One region of the Azospirillum lipoferum 4B genome, then DNA from elsewhere that is predicted to be linked to it. Evidence: riboswitches for the same ligand, from Rfam matches in the RefSeq annotation. Region 1 holds a riboswitch; each other region holds the start of a gene.
The links. Region 1 has a riboswitch for thiamine pyrophosphate ahead of AZOLI_RS05905 (ABC transporter ATP-binding protein). Riboswitches for the same ligand answer to the same signal wherever they lie in the genome.
Positions count from the first base shown of each region.

Region 2: another riboswitch for thiamine pyrophosphate. It lies ahead of AZOLI_RS19245 (long-chain-fatty-acid--CoA ligase); the one in region 1 lies ahead of AZOLI_RS05905 (ABC transporter ATP-binding protein).
Region 3: another riboswitch for thiamine pyrophosphate. It lies ahead of AZOLI_RS16000 (ABC transporter substrate-binding protein); the one in region 1 lies ahead of AZOLI_RS05905 (ABC transporter ATP-binding protein).
Region 4: another riboswitch for thiamine pyrophosphate. It lies ahead of thiC (phosphomethylpyrimidine synthase ThiC); the one in region 1 lies ahead of AZOLI_RS05905 (ABC transporter ATP-binding protein).

Region 1 is NC_016622.1:1,282,663-1,286,806, forward strand. Features, by position in the region: gene AZOLI_RS05900 (ABC transporter permease) at 1-690, opposite strand, end outside; gene AZOLI_RS05905 (ABC transporter ATP-binding protein) at 687-1,451, opposite strand; TPP riboswitch at 1,478-1,584, opposite strand; gene AZOLI_RS05910 (acetoin utilization protein AcuC) at 1,663-2,835, shown strand; gene AZOLI_RS05915 (hypothetical protein) at 2,985-3,635, shown strand; gene AZOLI_RS05920 (hypothetical protein) at 3,632-4,144, shown strand, end outside.
Region 2 is NC_016586.1:205,819-209,962, forward strand. Features, by position in the region: gene AZOLI_RS19235 (ISAs1-like element ISAli14 family transposase) at 1-597, shown strand, start outside; gene AZOLI_RS19240 (NADPH-dependent F420 reductase) at 695-1,339, opposite strand; gene AZOLI_RS31450 (Rrf2 family transcriptional regulator) at 1,487-1,933, opposite strand; TPP riboswitch at 2,465-2,597, shown strand; gene AZOLI_RS19245 (long-chain-fatty-acid--CoA ligase) at 2,702-3,802, shown strand; gene AZOLI_RS19250 (acyl-CoA reductase) at 3,817-4,144, shown strand, end outside.
Region 3 is NC_016585.1:479,988-484,131, reverse strand. Features, by position in the region: gene AZOLI_RS16010 (branched-chain amino acid ABC transporter ATP-binding protein/permease) at 1-353, opposite strand, end outside; gene AZOLI_RS16005 (branched-chain amino acid ABC transporter permease) at 493-1,365, opposite strand; gene AZOLI_RS16000 (ABC transporter substrate-binding protein) at 1,370-2,506, opposite strand; TPP riboswitch at 2,578-2,692, opposite strand; gene AZOLI_RS15995 (DMT family transporter) at 2,726-3,640, opposite strand; gene AZOLI_RS15990 ((2Fe-2S) ferredoxin domain-containing protein) at 3,884-4,144, opposite strand, start outside.
Region 4 is NC_016622.1:365,718-369,861, forward strand. Features, by position in the region: gene argB (acetylglutamate kinase) at 1-599, shown strand, start outside; gene AZOLI_RS01625 (hypothetical protein) at 619-906, shown strand; gene AZOLI_RS01630 (magnesium transporter CorA family protein) at 948-1,931, shown strand; TPP riboswitch at 2,011-2,144, shown strand; gene thiC (phosphomethylpyrimidine synthase ThiC) at 2,264-3,988, shown strand; gene greB (transcription elongation factor GreB) at 4,144-4,144, opposite strand, start outside.

The DNA of each region.
Region 1 (4,144 bases):
ATAGAGCGTCACTGCGAACAGCCCCAGCACCAGCACGGCGGCGAACAGAAGGTCGATCTGCATGCGGGCGTTGGCGTGCAGCATCAGATAGCCGAGGCCGGAGGACGACCCCACCCATTCGCCGATCACCGCGCCGATGGGCGCCACCGCCGCGGCCACCCGCACGCCGGACCAGAAGGCGGGCAGCGCGGCGGGCAGGCGGATGTTCCACAGGATCGCGGCAGGCGAGGCGCCCATGGTGCGGGCAAGGTCGAGCCAGCCGGGATCGGTGCGGCGCAGCCCGTCGAACAGCGCGGTCGTCACCGGGAAATAGATGACCAGCACCGCCATGGCGATCTTGGACGCCATGCCGTAGCCCAGCCAAAGCACCAGCAGGGGAGCCAGCGCGAAGACCGGGATCGCCTGACTGACCAGCAACAGCGGCATCAGCCAGCGCCGCGCGGTGCGGAACCGCGCCAGCAGCAGCGCGCTCACGCTGCCCAGAGCCACGCCGGCCACCAGCCCGATCAGGATCTCGGTCAGCGTCGTCAGCCCATGGCTCCACAGCAGGGGCGCCTGCCGCCGCATTGCATCCGCCACCGCCAGTGGACCGGGCAGCAGGTAACGCGGCAGGCCGGTGGCCCAGACCAGCGCCTGCCAGCCGGCGACCAGCACGGCGAGGGTGACGGCGGCGCGCAGCAGCGCCCTCATTCCGCCAGCCTCCGCAACAGCTCCGCCTGCAGCGCCAGCAATCCGGGATCGTCGACCGGGCGCGGCACGGGGCCGGACGGTTCCAGCGCCGGCCCCATGACGGCGGGGCGGCCGGTCATCACATGCAGGCGGTCGCCGATGCGAAGTGCCTCCAGCGGGTCGTGGGTGACCATCAGGACGGTGCGGCCGGCCAGCGTTTCCGCCGCCGTCTCCTGCAGCCGCAGGCGGGTGATGGCGTCGAGCGCGGAGAAGGGCTCGTCCATCAGGACCAGCGGCTTGTCCTCCATCAGCGTGCGGGCGAGCGCGACCCGCTGGCGCTGCCCGCCGGACAGGGCGGCCGGTCGGTCGCGCTCGCGTCCCGCCAGACCGACGCGGTCGAGCAGCGCGCGGGCGCGTTCCACCCGCGCGGCATCGGGGCGGAGGTGGCGCAGCCGGTCGCCCAGCAGGACATTGTCCTGAACCGTCAGCCAGGGCAGCAGCAAATCCTGCTGCGCCATATAGGCGATACGGCCGGCCAGGGGCTGTCCGTCGCCGGTTGAGACGCAGGTCGGTGGCTCCGGCTCCGCCAGCCCGGCGAGGATGCGCAGCAGCGTGGTCTTGCCGACGCCGCTCGGCCCCAGCAGGCAGGTGGTCCGTCCCGCTTGCAGCTCCAGCGTCAGGTCGGAGAACAGCAGCGTGCCGCCATAGGTCAGCCGCGCACGCGAGACGGTCACCGAAAGCGGCGTGATCGCCATCATCGGGGCCATCATCGGGGCAGGCATGGCGGGAGTGCGGAGAGGAAGCGCTTGCGGTCCGGCATCACTGATCCCTACGCCGGCATGAACCGGATCAGGTTCCAGGGGTCGTCCCGCAACGGGACCTCTCAGCCGCCCATCGGCTCCCCCCAGTGAAGGCGGCGACTATAGGCGCGGACGATCCGTGACCGCAAGCATTGCCGGAAGCCCTTCCGGAGCGTGGAAGCGCGGGCGCCGCTTGACCGGAGCGCGTCACCGCCTAGTTTCTGGCGGGACCGATGGAGATCCTCCCCTGACCACGCCTCTCCGCACCCCGCTGTTCATCGGCGGCGAGATCTATCGCGGCTCGACCTATGGCCCGAAGCATCCGCTGGCGATCCCGCGCGTATCGACCGTGATCGACCTCAGCCGCGCCATGGGCTGGCTGCCCGACGACATCTATCTCGACACCCATGTGGCGAGCGAACGCGAACTGGCGCGCTTCCACACCGCGGACTACATCGCCGCACTGAAGCGGGCGGAGGCGGAGCAGCGGGTGGACGAGGCGACGGCGGCCCGCCACAATCTGGGCAAGCTGGAGAATCCGGTCTTCGCCGAGATGTTCCGGCGGCCGGCCCACAGCAGCGGGTCGGCCCTGCAGGCGGCGCGAATCCTGGGCGACCGTCCGGCCGGGCTGGTCTATGCGCCGGCCGCCGGCACCCACCATGCGCGCCGCGACCGGGCCAGCGGCTTCTGCTATTTCAACGCGCCGGTGCTGGGCATCCTGGAGCTGCTCGACCATGGGCTGGAGCGGGTGCTCTATGTCGATCTCGACGCCCACCATGGCGACGGGGTGGAGGAGGCCTTCGCCGACGACGACCGGGTGCTCACCATCTCCATCCACGAGGACGGGCGCTGGCCCTACACCGGCAAGGCGGAGGACCGGGCCGGCGGCATGGCCCGCAACCTGCCGGTCCCGCCCGGTTTCAACGACAGCGAGATGGAGCATGCGATGGAGGCGGCGGTGCTGCCGCTGGCCCGCGCCTTCCGTCCGCAGGCGATGGTGATCCAGACCGGCGCCGACGCCCTGGCCGAGGATCCCCTGAGCCGGCTGGAGCTGTCCAACCATGCGCTGTGGGAGGCGGTGGCCGCCCTGCTGCCGCTGGCGCCGCGGGTGCTGGTGGTCGGCGGCGGCGGTTACAATCCATGGTCGGTCGGGCGCTGCTGGACCGGCATCTGGGCGGTGATGAACGGCATCGACCCCGCCGTGCCACCGACGGCGGAGGCGGAGGGGGTGCTGCGCGCCCTGACCTGGAACCGCGCCGCCGGCCGCAACCCGCCGGAGCATTGGTTCACCACCCTGGCGGACGAGCGGCGGCCGGGACCGGTGCGCGACGCGGTGAAGCGGGTGGCGGAGATGGCGGCATCCTGACCCATTTTTGACGAATATCGAACGAAGCCGCGACGATTCGTTGACGGGTTTGGATTGTTCGTTGATCTTCGAAGATCCGCACCGGTGCAGACCGCGCCGATTCCGGCAGGTCGGTCGATGCGGATTTCCGGAGGAGAACGGGCGGGCGGATGTCGAACACGACGCTGTTCCTGATCGCCATCGTCATCATCATGCTGGCCGCCGTCCCGGTCGCCATGATGCTGAAGGATTTCCTGCCGAACATCCTGGAAAAGAGCAGCGGGCTGGAGCAGATCGAAAACCGCGTCTATGTGCTGCATGCCGAGGCGCATGAGCTTCAGAACCGCGTCAACAACCTGGTCCAGCGCCGCAACAGTCAGTCTTCCGAACGGCACCGGCTGGAAACCGATATCCGCAAGGCGGAAAAGCAGATCAGGGATCTGGCGGAACAGCCGCCGCTGTTCGTGCATGAGGTCGGCGATCCGCAGTCCGGCCTGATGAAGTTCGTCGCGACCGTCACGCAGGAAAAGGCGTCGGCCGCAGCGAGAGCCGCCGGCGACCGCGGACCGGTGAACCCCATCTGGCGCTGCGCCAATGTGGCGGAGGTGTGGGCCTCCAGCTTCGACGAGGCCAAGCAGATGGTCGACGTCGCCTTTCCCTTCAAACTGGGCTTCCAGAAGTCGTTCATGCGCGGCGACGCGCGGGGTGGCGGCGTGAAGGGCGGCGGCGGGAAGGGTGGGGCGCCCCAGCCCCCGGCGACGGCGCGCGCCAAGGCCAATTCCGCCACTTCCGATGCCGCCACTTCCGGTGCCGCCACATGATGATCAACTTCATCATCATCCTGGGCATCATCGCCATCGGCGCGTGGCTCGGCAACGTTCTGCTGTCGGTCGAGCAGCGGGTGTCGCAGGCCCGGCAGCGCGTCCGCGGCGTCCGCGGCACGCTGGACAAGCTGGACGCGACCATCCACCGCCTGCACCGGGAGGAGGAGAGCCTCCATGGCGAGATCGAGGAGCTGGTGCGCGACATGGTGGAGTTGCGCAAGAAGCAGGTCGAGGTGCAACAGCGCCTGACCGAGGCGCAGAGCCGCCGCCGCCCGCAAATCCTGATCCTGACCGACCGCCGCAACCCCGGCGACAAGGAATGGCTGGTCACCATGGTCAACCAGCAGATCGGCGAGATCGACGCCGCCCATCCGCTGGCCGTCGAATGGGCACGCGGACGCGACTATCTGGTCTGGGCGGAATCGGAGCGCGAGGCCGCCGAACGCGCCAGCCGCCGGTTCAGCGCAAGGCCCGGCTATCAGGTGAAGTCGGTGGCGGCGGTGAAG
Region 2 (4,144 bases), on a different replicon from region 1:
TGCAATCCCGCCATCGCCACAGCCATCACCGAGCGCAAGGGCGACTATCTGCTGGCGGTAAAGGCCAATCAACCAACCCTGTTCGCCGAGATCGGCCGTTACTTCGATGATCCCGAGGCCCGGATCGCCGAGCACACCGCTGTCGACAAAGGCCATGGCCGGATCGAGAGCCGCCGCTATGCCGTCAGCCAGGAGGTCGACTGGCTGTCGGGCGACCGGCGCTATCCCGACGAACCCCGCTTCCCTCACCTCAAGACCATCGCCCTGGTCGAGAGCGTCGTCGAAAAGGCCGGCAGCGTAAGCACCATGCGGCGCCTCTTCCTCAGTTCGGCCGCGCTCACCTCCCACCGCCTCGAACAAGCTGTGCGCGGGCACTGGGGCATCGAAAACTGCCTGCACTGGGTCCTCGACGTCACCTTCCGCGAAGATCACCGCCTGCGAAAAGGACACGGCGCCCGGAACATGGCCGTCGTCCGCCACTTCGCCATCAATGCCGTCCGCGTGGGAAAGGGAAAACACTCCATCAAATCAACCAGAAAGCTCGCAGGCTGGGACCCAAACGTCCTGGCAAACCTGCTTACACCTTCATCGCATTAACCTGGACTCGTTGCCCTGATGCCGCTATGCAACCCTGGTTGGGGGGCTGCAGCCGCGGCCCAGCGGGATCTGGAGACAGTCGATACCGGCCCTGCGCTTATATTCGGATGAAGTTTTGCGCCGACAATGGACCGAAGGGCAGGGATGCCAGCGGGCCGCCGACGTCAAGCGCGCCAAGGTCAACCGGGGCGAAACCCATATCCTTGATGATCTTGCGGATTTCGGCCTTTGCAGCGGCGTCATCACCTGAATAGAACAGCACGCGCTTGCCGCTCGCCACCTCCGGCTCCTTCAGAACGTTGACATCAAGGTGGTTGAACGCCTTGACGACCCGAGCGCCCGGAACAAACTGGTGGAATATTTCGCTGGAATGTTTGCCATTCAGATCGACCGCCTTGATGCCATAGGCTGCAAGCGGATTGCTCGGATCTGTGGCGTCGGGTGAATTGGGATCGATGAACTCTACCGGGTTGGTGCCATCAATGACGATGCGGCCATTCCACGCCGGCAAGTTGGTGAACACCTTCTCCACATCAACCCAGCGCACGGCGGCGAAAACGATGTCGGCGCTTGCTGCCTCCTCAACCGTTCCCGCTTTGATCGAGGGGCCCAGTTCTTCAACCAGCGAGGCCAAGGATTGCGGACCGCGACTGTTTGAGATTGTTGCAGAAATGCCCTTTTTAGCAAGAGCGCGTGCAACGTTGGAGCCAAGGGCGCCAGAACCGATGATACCAATACTCATAGCTTTGTCCTTTAGAAGCAGGGGCTTGAGGAGATGAAAACCGTCAGCGCCCCGAAGGCTGATCAGTGTTTCGGCAGTCATTTCGGCGCCCTGGGCGCCGAAATGACTGTGTGTTGTTGACGTAACGACATTTATTGGCGTGCCAGATCACCAGACGAGTGGAATGGAAAACCTGCCAATCGCCGCCACATCGGCAGCGATATCTGCAATGGTTGCCTTTGCGAGTTCATCTTCGAGTGCTGTGCGTGCACGCAACAAGGTTGGCTTTAGAGCCGCAAGAATGTTGCCGCCAACGGCACAGTTCTCACAGGGTGGGGTCCGATGCAGCGAAAACAATTCGGTATCTTCAACGGCTCGATAGACATCGAGCAACCGTATCTCGTTGGCCGGCTTTGCCAGCAAAGAACCCCCTCCAGCTCCAAGCTGCGACCGTGTCAATCCCGCATCATTCAAACGGGATAAAAGTCCCCGCACAACGACCGCACCTGTGTTTGCCGAATAAGCCAGATCCTCAGAACGCATTGGCTTGCCATCCGTTACCGCAAGACAGGTCAAGATGTGAACGGCAACAACAAAGCGGGTACTGGTTGGCATGGCGCTATCCGTCTGTGTGTCGATACCATTATTACACACTCATGGGGCTGTCAACAGGTCATTTGCCTGGAACCTCGTTTGAACATCGCTTCAATCGCTGGATCTTACACCATCTCGCCCGACAGCCAGAGGGAGCGGTTGTTTTGGCGTAAGTCCTAACCGTAAACGAATGCATTCCACCCTGGGCAACCTTTCCAATGGCATTCGAGGAGACGTGGCGCCGCCAGCGTAGCGCGTGGGCGGTATAACCCTCCGGCTATGGGAGGCGTTGCACGGGGCCAAGGTCATCGGCGTCTTGTCTGGGCGTGCGCTCCAGCGATACGTCCGTCATGGCGAATCTGCGAACGGTCATCTGCGTCTCCTTGAAGAGAGGGCCGATCCACCCAAGCCGATATCGGATTTGCTGCGGCACAGGGTGGCAGCGGCACAAAAGGGCGGAGAGCGAAAATCATCAATGCGCCGTCCTTTCCGCCCTCCGCAAAGCCGACATCCCCGCCGTTGACAGACGGCGCGATGGTCTTCTAGGCTCCGTCCCGTTCCCAGGGGAGCCTCGTTCAGGAGGCTGAGACACCCGCCGGCCCGGTCCTTCGCGTCCAGGCGACGCGGCAACCCTTCGAACCTGATCCGGGTCATGCCGGCGTAGGGATGCGGGACGAGAAGGCCTTTGCGGCCGACGCGCAGATCCATACCCCCACAGGCTTGTCCCGGATTCGTTTGTTGCTCCATCGGTCGGTGCCGCATGGAGAAATCGGGGCGGGGAGTGCGGCGGTGAGCGCGATCTACGACAGCGTGATCTACGACAGGGTCCTGGCCTTCATGGAGGCCGACATCGGAACCGGGGCGGCGGCCGACGAGGCCTTCAACGCCCTGGCGCTGGCGGTGTTCGCCCATCAGTTCGAGCACAACCAGCCCTATCGCCGCTTCGCCATGCAGCGCGGCCGGACGCCGCGCGGGGTGAAGAGCTGGCGCGACATCCCGGCGGTGCCGATCAACGCCTTCAAGGACCTGACGCTCAGCTGCCGCCCGGCGGAGGAGTCCGCCCGCATCTTCATGACCAGCGGCACGACCAAGGGCGGCATCCGCGGCCAGATCCACCACACTACCCTGACGGTCTATGACCGCTCCATGCTGCTCAACTTCCGCCGCCGCTTCATGCAGGAGGCAGAGCGGATGGCGATGGGCATCCTGTTCCCGACCGAGACGGCGATGCCGAACTCCTCGCTCGCCCATTACCTGGAGCTGGCGCGGGCGGAGTGCGGCACGCCGGACAGCCGCCATTGGATCGGCGAGGCGGGCATCGACACCGCCGGGCTCTACGACCGGTTGGATGCCGCCGAACGGTCGGGGCTGCCCTTCGCGCTGCTGGGCGCCAGCTACGGATTCGTGCATCTGATGGACGCCATGGCGCGCGACGGACGCCGTTTCGCCCTGCCGGAGGGGAGCCGCATCCTCGACACCGGCGGCTTCAAGGGCCAGTCGCGCGAACTGGAACCGGACGAGTTCTATGGCCAGCTGGCCGAATTCTTCGGCGTGCCGCGCCAGCGCTGCATCAACATGTACGGCATGACGGAGCTGAGCACTCAGTTCTACGACGACGGCAACGCGGTCTGCCCGTCGCTGAAATCCGGCCCGCATTGGATCCGCAGCCGCGTCGTCGATCCCTTGTCCGGGCGGGACGTGCCGGCCGGCGGTATGGGCGTGCTGGTGCACCATGATCTGGCCCACGTCAACTCCGTCGCCGCCATCCTGACCGAGGACGCCGGCATCCTGGAGGAGGGCGGGTTCCGCCTGCTGGGCCGCGTCGCCGGGGCGCAGGCCAAGGGCTGTTCGCTGGCGGTGGAGGATTTCCTCGCCGCCGCGCGCGGTTGAACGGGACCGCGGCCTTGGCCTTCCGCGACGAACCGGAACTGGCAGGCCATCTGCCCGGCCTGCCGCCGGATGCGGTGGAGCGGCGCGTGCTGACCTTCGGGTCGGGCGCTGCGGCGTTGCGCGTGGCGGTGCCGGTGCTGGATTCCGGGCAGGTGGAGCGGGTCGCGGCGACGGTCCGGGCGGCGGCGCGCGGCTATCTGAAAACGCTGCCGACGGCGCACATCGTCGCGGTGATCGATGTGGCGATCCAGCGGCTGCTCGACCGCGAGGACCCATGGCGCCGCCGGGCGGAGCGGTTGCTGCCCATCGTCACCGGCTATGACGCCGAGATGGTGCGTCTGG
Region 3 (4,144 bases), on a different replicon from region 1:
ACCTGCGCGATGCCCAACGTCGCCAGGGCGAAATAGTGGGATTCCAGCCGCAGCACCGCCAGCCCGACCGGCAGCGCCAGCAGGAGCGGCACCAGCATCGACAGCGGAAAGGTCGCCTCGAAGCCCAACCCATAGCGGCTGCCGAGAATGCCCGTCACATAGGCGCCGACACCGAAGAAGGCGCCCTGGGCGAGCGACAACGCGCCGCCGAGCCCGAAGACGATCTGGAACCCGAAGGTCGCCAGCGCATAGACACCGGCAACTGTCAGCACGCGCAGCCCATAGGGAGAGGCGAAGGCGAACGCGTAGACCAGCAGGGCGAGGGCGCCGGCGAGCAGCGCAAGCTTCTCCACCCCGACACTACTCCCTCTCCCCCCCGGGGAGAGGGTTGGGGTGAGGGGGACGCGCCGCGAGGATCGTTCGGCAAACGAATCCCCCTCACCCTGACCCTCTCCCCGGGGGGGAGAGGGAATCTTCACCGGGGGACGCGGCTCAGCCACGGCGGCGCACCGCTTCGCCGAACAGGCCTTGCGGCCGCAACACCAGGATCGCCAGCAGCGTCAGGTACAGCGCTCCCAGCGCCACTGGGTAGGACAGCACCGACGACACCCCCACCTCGAACAGCGCGATCAGCAGCGCCCCCACCACAGCCCCCGGCACCGACCCCCAGCCACCGATGGTTACCGCGATGTAGGCCTTCAAAATCAGGTCCCCGCCCGCGGTCGGCGTGACGAAATAGCGGTTGGCGAGCAGCAGCCCCGCCGCCCCGGCACAGGCGGCACCGATGGCGAAGGTCACCAGGATCATCGCCGTGACCGGCACGCCGCAGGCCCGCGCCATCTCCGGGTCCTGCGCCGTGGCGCGCAGCCGGCGTCCAAGCTGCGTGCGGGCGAACACCCATTGCTGCGCGCCGATCAGCAACGCCGCCACCGCGACGATGGCGAGCGACTGCTCCGGCACCGCCAGCCCGCCTATGGAAAGGGTGTCGTCGCCGAGCAGCGGCGGCGCAGCGCGCGGCTCCGGCCCGAACAGGATGGCGGCGCCGTTCTGCAGGATGATGCCGATGGCGATGGTGCTGATGAAGACCGACACCGGCGGCCGGCGGCGCAGCGGCAGATAGGCCGCCAGCGCCAGCAGCAGCCCCAGTCCCGCCATCAGCGCCAGCACCACCGGCAGCAGGGCGATGCCCGGCAGCGGGATCAGGGGCGCCAGCGCCACCGCCAGCAGCCCGCCGGCCATGACCAGATCGCCCTGGGCGAAATTCACCGCCGAGGTGGCGTTCAGCACCAGCACGAATCCCAGCGCCACCAGCGCATAGGCCGCCCCCAGCGCCACCCCGTTGACCAGCAGTTGAAGCGCCGCCATCCGCTCACTTCGCCGCGAGTGCGGGGTCGTCGTAGCGCTTCGCCAGCACCGGCACGCGGCTGGTCCCGTCATAGCAGACGATGACGGCGGAATGGGCCATGTTGCCCTTGCCGTCGGACTTGTAGGTCATGGCGAGGCCCTTGAAGGTCTCCGACGACAGAGCCTTGCGGATCGCGTCGGGGCCGCGGGCGCCGGCCTTCACCGCCTCCAGCACCATGGTCATGCCATCATACTGGCCGAGCGCGAAGGCATCCGGCTCCTTGCCGAAGACGGTGCGGTAGGCATCGGTAAAGGCCTTGACCTCCGGCGTGCCGCCGGAGATGGGCGAGGCCGCGGTCTCGGCACAGACGCCCTTCAGCTCCGCCGGTTCCAGCAGGGCGGCGGTGCTCGGCTGATGCATGGCGGAGCCGGCGACGATGGGCACCGCCACCCCGCTGGACGCCGCCTGCCGCAGCAGCAACGCGGTCGGGCCGGAATGCAGATGCAGCACCAGCACGTCGGGCTTGGCGGCCAGCGCCTTGGTCAACACCGGCAGCAGGTCCTTGGCGGCGGGGTCCACCCCCTCCTCGAAGACGGGGGTGACGCCCAGAGCCTTGAAGGCGGCGTCGAGATGGGTCTTGCCGCTCTGGCCATAGGCGGTGGTCTGGTAGATGACGGCCGGCTGCCGCTTGCCCAGCTCCTCCACCACATAGCGGGCATGGGCGGCCTTGGTCACGGCATCGCCGGGGAAGAAGCGGAAGACCCAGGGGTTGCCCTGCTCGGTGATCGAGGCGGTGCCCGAGACGGTGACCAGCGGCAGCTTCAGCTCCTGCGCCAGCGGCAGCATCGCCAGCATCTGGGTGCCGAGCATGCTGGCGGCGACCGCCCCGACCGTGCCGCTGCCGGCCGCGCGCTCCAGCGCCGTCACCGCCGCCTCGGGCGAGGTGCCGGTGTCGACGACTTCGGAGGCGATGGCGATCCCGGCCGGGGTCTGCTTCAGCGCCAGGACGGCACCGTTGCGCTGGCTGGTGCCCTCCAGCGACAGGAAGCCGGTCAGCGGCACCAGCACCGGAAAGGACAGCGTGTCGTCGGCGCGGGCGGCGGACGACAGACAGGAGGATGCGGCCAGCAGGCCGATCAGAAGGGGAAGCGCACGCCGCATGACCGAAAACTCCTCAACACGCGCCGGCAAGCGGAGCGACGCGGAGGGGACGGGGCATTTACGGCCGGTCCGTCGGGTTCCGGTCGGCTCCCTTCGCCGGCATGACCCGGATCAGGTTCGATGGGTGTTGTCTCAGCCCGCGCATCCGCCGATCCGGCATCCGCACAGGCACCCCAGCCGTGAACAGGCGGCGAGAGTGTCGCCGCCGGCCCTGTCCTGTCAAGAACCCAGCCGGCGGCGCGCCACCATGGTTTCACGATGCAGGATATAGAGCCCGCTGCCGATGATGACCATGGCACCGAGCAGCACCGGCGCGGTCGGCAGGTCGCCGAACACCATCCAGCCGAACAGGCTGGCCCAGACCATGCCGGTATATTCGAAGGGCGCCACCACCGCCGGCGGCGCGCGGCGGAAGGCCTGGGTCAGCAGCACCTGCGCCCCCGCACCCAGCACCCCGACCAGCGCCATAAGACCCAGCGCGTCGGCGGTCGGCGCGATCCAGACGGGAACCGTCAGCGCGCCGCTGACCACCGTCGTCGTCAGCAGCAGATAGAGCACGATCGACGCGCTGGTCTCGGTCCGCGACAGGCCGCGCACGGCCAGCGCCGCCAGCGCATAGAACAGCGCGGCGCACAGCCCGACCAGCACCGGCACCAGCGGCGCCCCGGCCGACGGCTGCGCCATCACCACCACGCCGCCAAACCCGACCACCACCGCCACCCAGCGCCGCCAACCCACCGGCTCCCCCAGCAGCGGGGCGGACAGCGCGGTGATGAACAGCGGCCCGGCGAAGCTCAGCACATAGACATCGGCCAGCGGCAGTTCCCGGAACGCATAGAAGAAGCATCCCATGGAGATCAGCCCGGCGAAGGCGCGCCAGACATGCCCCCAGGGCCGCTGCGTCCGCATCGCCGCGATTCCGCCGCCGCGCCACAGGGTGTAGCCGCCCACCAGCAGGAAGGCGACCAGCGAGCGCACGAACATCAACTGCGGCACCGGGTAGCCGGCGGTCAGGAACTTGATCAGCGTGTCCATCGCCGCGAACAGCAGGATCGCGGCCAGGAAGCAGCCGACGGCATAGGGAACCGAATCGGCCTCGGCAGGCAGCAGGTCGGCGGTTTCGGCGTCGGTCATGGGATCGGTTCGGACGGGCAATGGCGGAGGTTGCCCACAATATGGGCAAATCCGCCCGCGTCCCAATGCCGCAACCGCAGGTCTGATAGGCGTGGGATTTTGTTAAGCGTCGGCTGACGGTGCCCCCTCCCTAACCCTCCCCCGCTGGGCGGGGGAGGGGACAAGTGCTTGTTCGGGAAGGCTGCGGCAGTCCCTCCCCCGCCCAGCGGGGGAGGTTAGGTGGGGGCATCCGAAGCCTCCGCCTCACCGCGTCAGCACCATCACCAACCGCTCCACCGGCGTGTCCCCGACCAGATGCGACTCGACGATCTCGTCGATGTCCTCCGGTGTTTCCGGGCGATACCAGATGCCCTCCGGATACACCACCATCAGCGGCCCGGCGGAGCAGAAGCCGAGGCAGCCCGTCATCGCCATGCCCACATCCGTCAGGCCCTTGCCCTGGATTTTCTGGTCCAGCCGCTGCCACAGCGGATGCGCCCCCTTGGCGGCACAGCTGCCGCGCGG
Region 4 (4,144 bases), 920 kb from region 1:
TCGAGATGGTGCTGGCCGGCTCCATCAACAAGCAGATCGTCGCCGCTATCAACGGCGCCGGCGGCCGTGCCGTCGGCCTGTCGGGCAAGGACAGCAACCTGATCACCGCCCGCCGTCTGGAGCGCGTGCAGCGCGACCCCGACAGCAACATCGAGCGGGTGCTGGACCTCGGCTTCGTCGGTGAGCCGTACAAGGTCAACCCGCAGATCCTGCATGCTCTGGCGCAGTCGGACATCATTCCGGTGATCGCGCCGGTCGGCTTTGACGTCAACGGCGACACCTACAACATCAACGCCGACACGGCGGCCGGCGCGGTCGCGGCGGCGGTGAAGGCGGCGCGCTTCTTCCTGCTGACCGACGTTGCCGGTGTCCTCGACAAGGACAAGAAGCTGATCGAGAAGATGTCGCTGGAGGATGCCCACAAGGCCATCGCCGACGGCACCGCATCCGGCGGCATGATTCCGAAGATCGAGACCTGCATCGGCGCGGTGGAGCAGGGCGTCGACGCCGCTGTTATCCTCGATGGCCGCGTGCCGCATGCGCTGCTGCTGGAGATCTTCACCGAGGGTGGCGCCGGCACCCTGATCGGCAAGGCCTGATGCTGCGAACGGGGGGCCGATGAGCGACCTGCGCAAGGACCTGCTCCGCCAGATGAAGGCCATCCGCGACAGGATGGACCCGAAGCTGGTGGAGCGCGCCAAGCTGGCGGCGTTGGGCAAGGTCCCCTACGACAGCGATGCCGCCAAGGAGGCGGTCGGCCATTTCCTGGATGCCAAGCGGGACGGCGGTGCCTTCCGCCGCAAGCTCGAGCAGGCGTTGCGGGCGGAAGGCACGCCGCTGGACCTCGACACCGAGGGGAAGGTGCCGCCGCCGGTGAAGCCAAGACGCGGCGGCCGGATGACCTGACAACCCGACGCGCCGCCGCCAACCACGCAAGGAGCACGGCCTTGCTGCATGTCTTCGTCAATGACGTCGGTCTGCTGCGCTGGGCCAGAGAGGCCGCGGAGGGGGCGGAGCCGCTGCCCGAGGCCACCGTCTGGCTGGACCTGATCGATCCGACCGCCGAGGAGCTGGCGCGGGCGGAGGCGCTGATCGGCACCAGCCTGCCCACCCGCGAGCAGATGGCGGAGATTGAGGAGTCGAGCCGCCTGCGGATCGCCGGCGGCGCCCTGACCATGACCGTCACCGCCCTGGTCTGGGCCGACACCGACGAGCCGCGCATCGCAACGGTCAGCTTCGTGCTGGCCGGGCGCCGGCTGGTCACCATCCACGACATCGATCCGCAGGCCCTGCTGGCCTTCCGCCGCCGCGCCTCCCATGGGCAGGTGCCCGCCTCCCGTGGCGAACTGGTTCTGGCGGCGCTGGTGGACGGGATGGTCGACCGCACCTCGGCCGTGCTGCGGCGGACCGGGGTGGAGCTGGACGTGCTGAACCGCCGCTTCTTCCGCGGGCGCAAGCTGCGCTCGCGTGGCGAGACGCTGGACGACGCCCAGACGCTGAAGCGCATCGGCCATGCCGGCCACCTGATCGGCAAGGCCCGCCTCAGCTTGGCCAGCCTGTCGCGCATGACCGATTTCCTGGCGCGCGGCGACGGCTGGAACTCCGGCAAGGCGACACGGCGCTGGGCCAAGACGACGCTGCAGGACCTGCGCGGGCTCGACCAGTATGCCCGTTTCCTATCCGGCAAGGTCGCGTTGGCGCTGGACACTGCGCTGGGCCAGATCAATGTGGAGCAGAACGAGATCGTCAAGATCGTCTCGGTCCTGACCGTCCTGCTGTTCCCGCCGACCCTGGTCGCCAGCATCTGCGGCATGAATTTCGAAGAGATGCCGGGGACCGACTCGCCCTTCGGCTATCCCAGTGCCCTGGGGCTGATGCTGCTGTCGGCATTGCTGCCGATGATCTATGTCCGTCTGAAACGCTGGATGTGACGCGCGTTCCATACAGTATGGCCGGCGGATCGTTCGCAGTTCTTTCCTTTTGACAGGGGCCGTCCGTCCCGGCAGGATGGGCGCATTCCAGGGGGGTCCCGACAGGGGGCTGAGATACCAACGGCCGGACGGCGCCAAGCGTCACCGGCAGCGTGGTGACCCTTCGAACCTGATCCGGGTCATACCGGCGAAGGGAGGGACCTCGTGACGGGCCGATTCTCGCCCCGTCCGGCCGTATCAGACCCGTCATGTCGGGGAACGGCCCGCACGAAGACACCGCACCTCCGTCCGCAGTCCCGGGTTTGTCCGCCCAACTCCGACGGAGAAACCCAATGCCTAAGGACTTCAACGAAACCGCCCTCCGCATTTCGACCGGCCCGCTGCCGTCGTCGCGGAAAATTCATCTGCCGGGCACGCGCTTTCCCGATCTGCGCGTCGCCATGCGCGAAATCGCGCTGTCGGGCGGCGAGCCGCCGCTGACCGTCTACGACGCCTCCGGTCCCTACACCGACGAGGCTGTGGCCATCGATGTGCGGGCCGGGCTGGCCAAGCACCGCCGCGACTGGATCCTGGCCCGTGGCGATGTGGAAACGACGGCCGGTGGCGTGCTGCGCGCCAAGGGCGGCGGGGCCGTCACGCAGATGGCCTATGCCCGCGCCGGCATCGTCACCGCGGAAATGGAATACATCGCCGTCCGCGAGAATCTCGGCCGCGCCGCGGCGCTGGAGACAATCCGCGACGGTGAGGATTTCGGGGCCGAGATTCCCGACTTCATCACGCCGGAATTCGTCCGCGACGAGGTGGCGCGCGGGCGGGCGATCATCCCGTCCAACGTCAACCACCCCGAGTCGGAGCCGATGATCATCGGCCGGAACTTCCTGACCAAGATCAACGCCAACATCGGCAACTCCGCCGTGACCTCCTCGATCGAGGAGGAGGTGGAGAAGATGGTCTGGTCGATCCGCTGGGGGGCCGACACCGTGATGGATCTCTCCACCGGCTCCGACATTCACCAGACCCGCGAATGGATCCTGCGCAACTCGCCGGTGCCCATCGGAACGGTGCCGATCTATCAGGCGCTGGAAAAGGTGAAGGGCAGGGCGGAGGACCTGACCTGGGAACTGTTCCGCGACACGCTGATCGAGCAGGCGGAGCAGGGCGTCGATTACTTCACCATCCACGCCGGGCTGCGGCTGGCCCATATCCCGCTGACCGCGAAGCGGGTGACCGGCATCGTCTCGCGCGGCGGCTCGATCATCGCCAAATGGTGTCTGGCGCATCACCGCGAGAGTTTCCTCTACGACCATTTCGCCGACATCGTCGAAATCTGCCGCGCCTATGACGTGGCGCTGTCGATGGGGGACGGGTTGCGGCCGGGCAGCCAGGCCGACGCCAACGATGCCGCCCAGTTCGCCGAGTTGGAGACATTGGGCGAGTTGACGAAGATCGCCTGGGCGCGGGACGTGCAGGTGATGATCGAAGGGCCGGGCCATGTGCCGATGCACAAGATCAAGCACAATGTCGAGAAGCAGCTGGCCTTGTGCGGCGAGGCGCCCTTCTACACGCTGGGGCCGTTGGTGACCGACATCGCGCCGGGCTACGACCACATCACCAGCGCCATCGGTGCGGCGATGATCGGCTGGTTCGGCACGGCGATGCTCTGCTACGTCACGCCGAAGGAACATCTGGGGCTGCCCGACCGCGACGACGTGAAGGCCGGCGTCATCGCCTACAAGATCGCCGCCCATGCCGCCGACCTCGCCAAGGGCCACCCGGCGGCCCGATTGCGCGACGACGCCATGTCGCGTGCCCGCTTCTCCTTCCGCTGGCGCGACCAGTTCGCCCTGTCGCTCGATCCCGAGACGGCGATGTCCTACCACGACGAGACCCTGCCCGCCGAAGGGGCCAAGACCGCGCATTTCTGTTCGATGTGCGGACCGAAATTCTGTTCGATGAAGATCACGCAGGAAATCCGCGATGCCGCGGAGTCCGGCATGGCCGAGATGTCGCAGAAGTTCCGCGAGTCGGGCGGGGAGATTTACCAGCCGGCGGAGTGAGTGAGGTCCCGACAGTGATGCCCCCTCCCTAACCCTCCCCCGCTAACGCGGGAGAGGGGACTGCCGCCGCTCCTTCACACAGCTTTCGCAAAGCTCCTACCCCCTCTCCTGCCGAAGGCGGGGGAGGGATGGGGAGGGGGCATCAACGTCCCCACT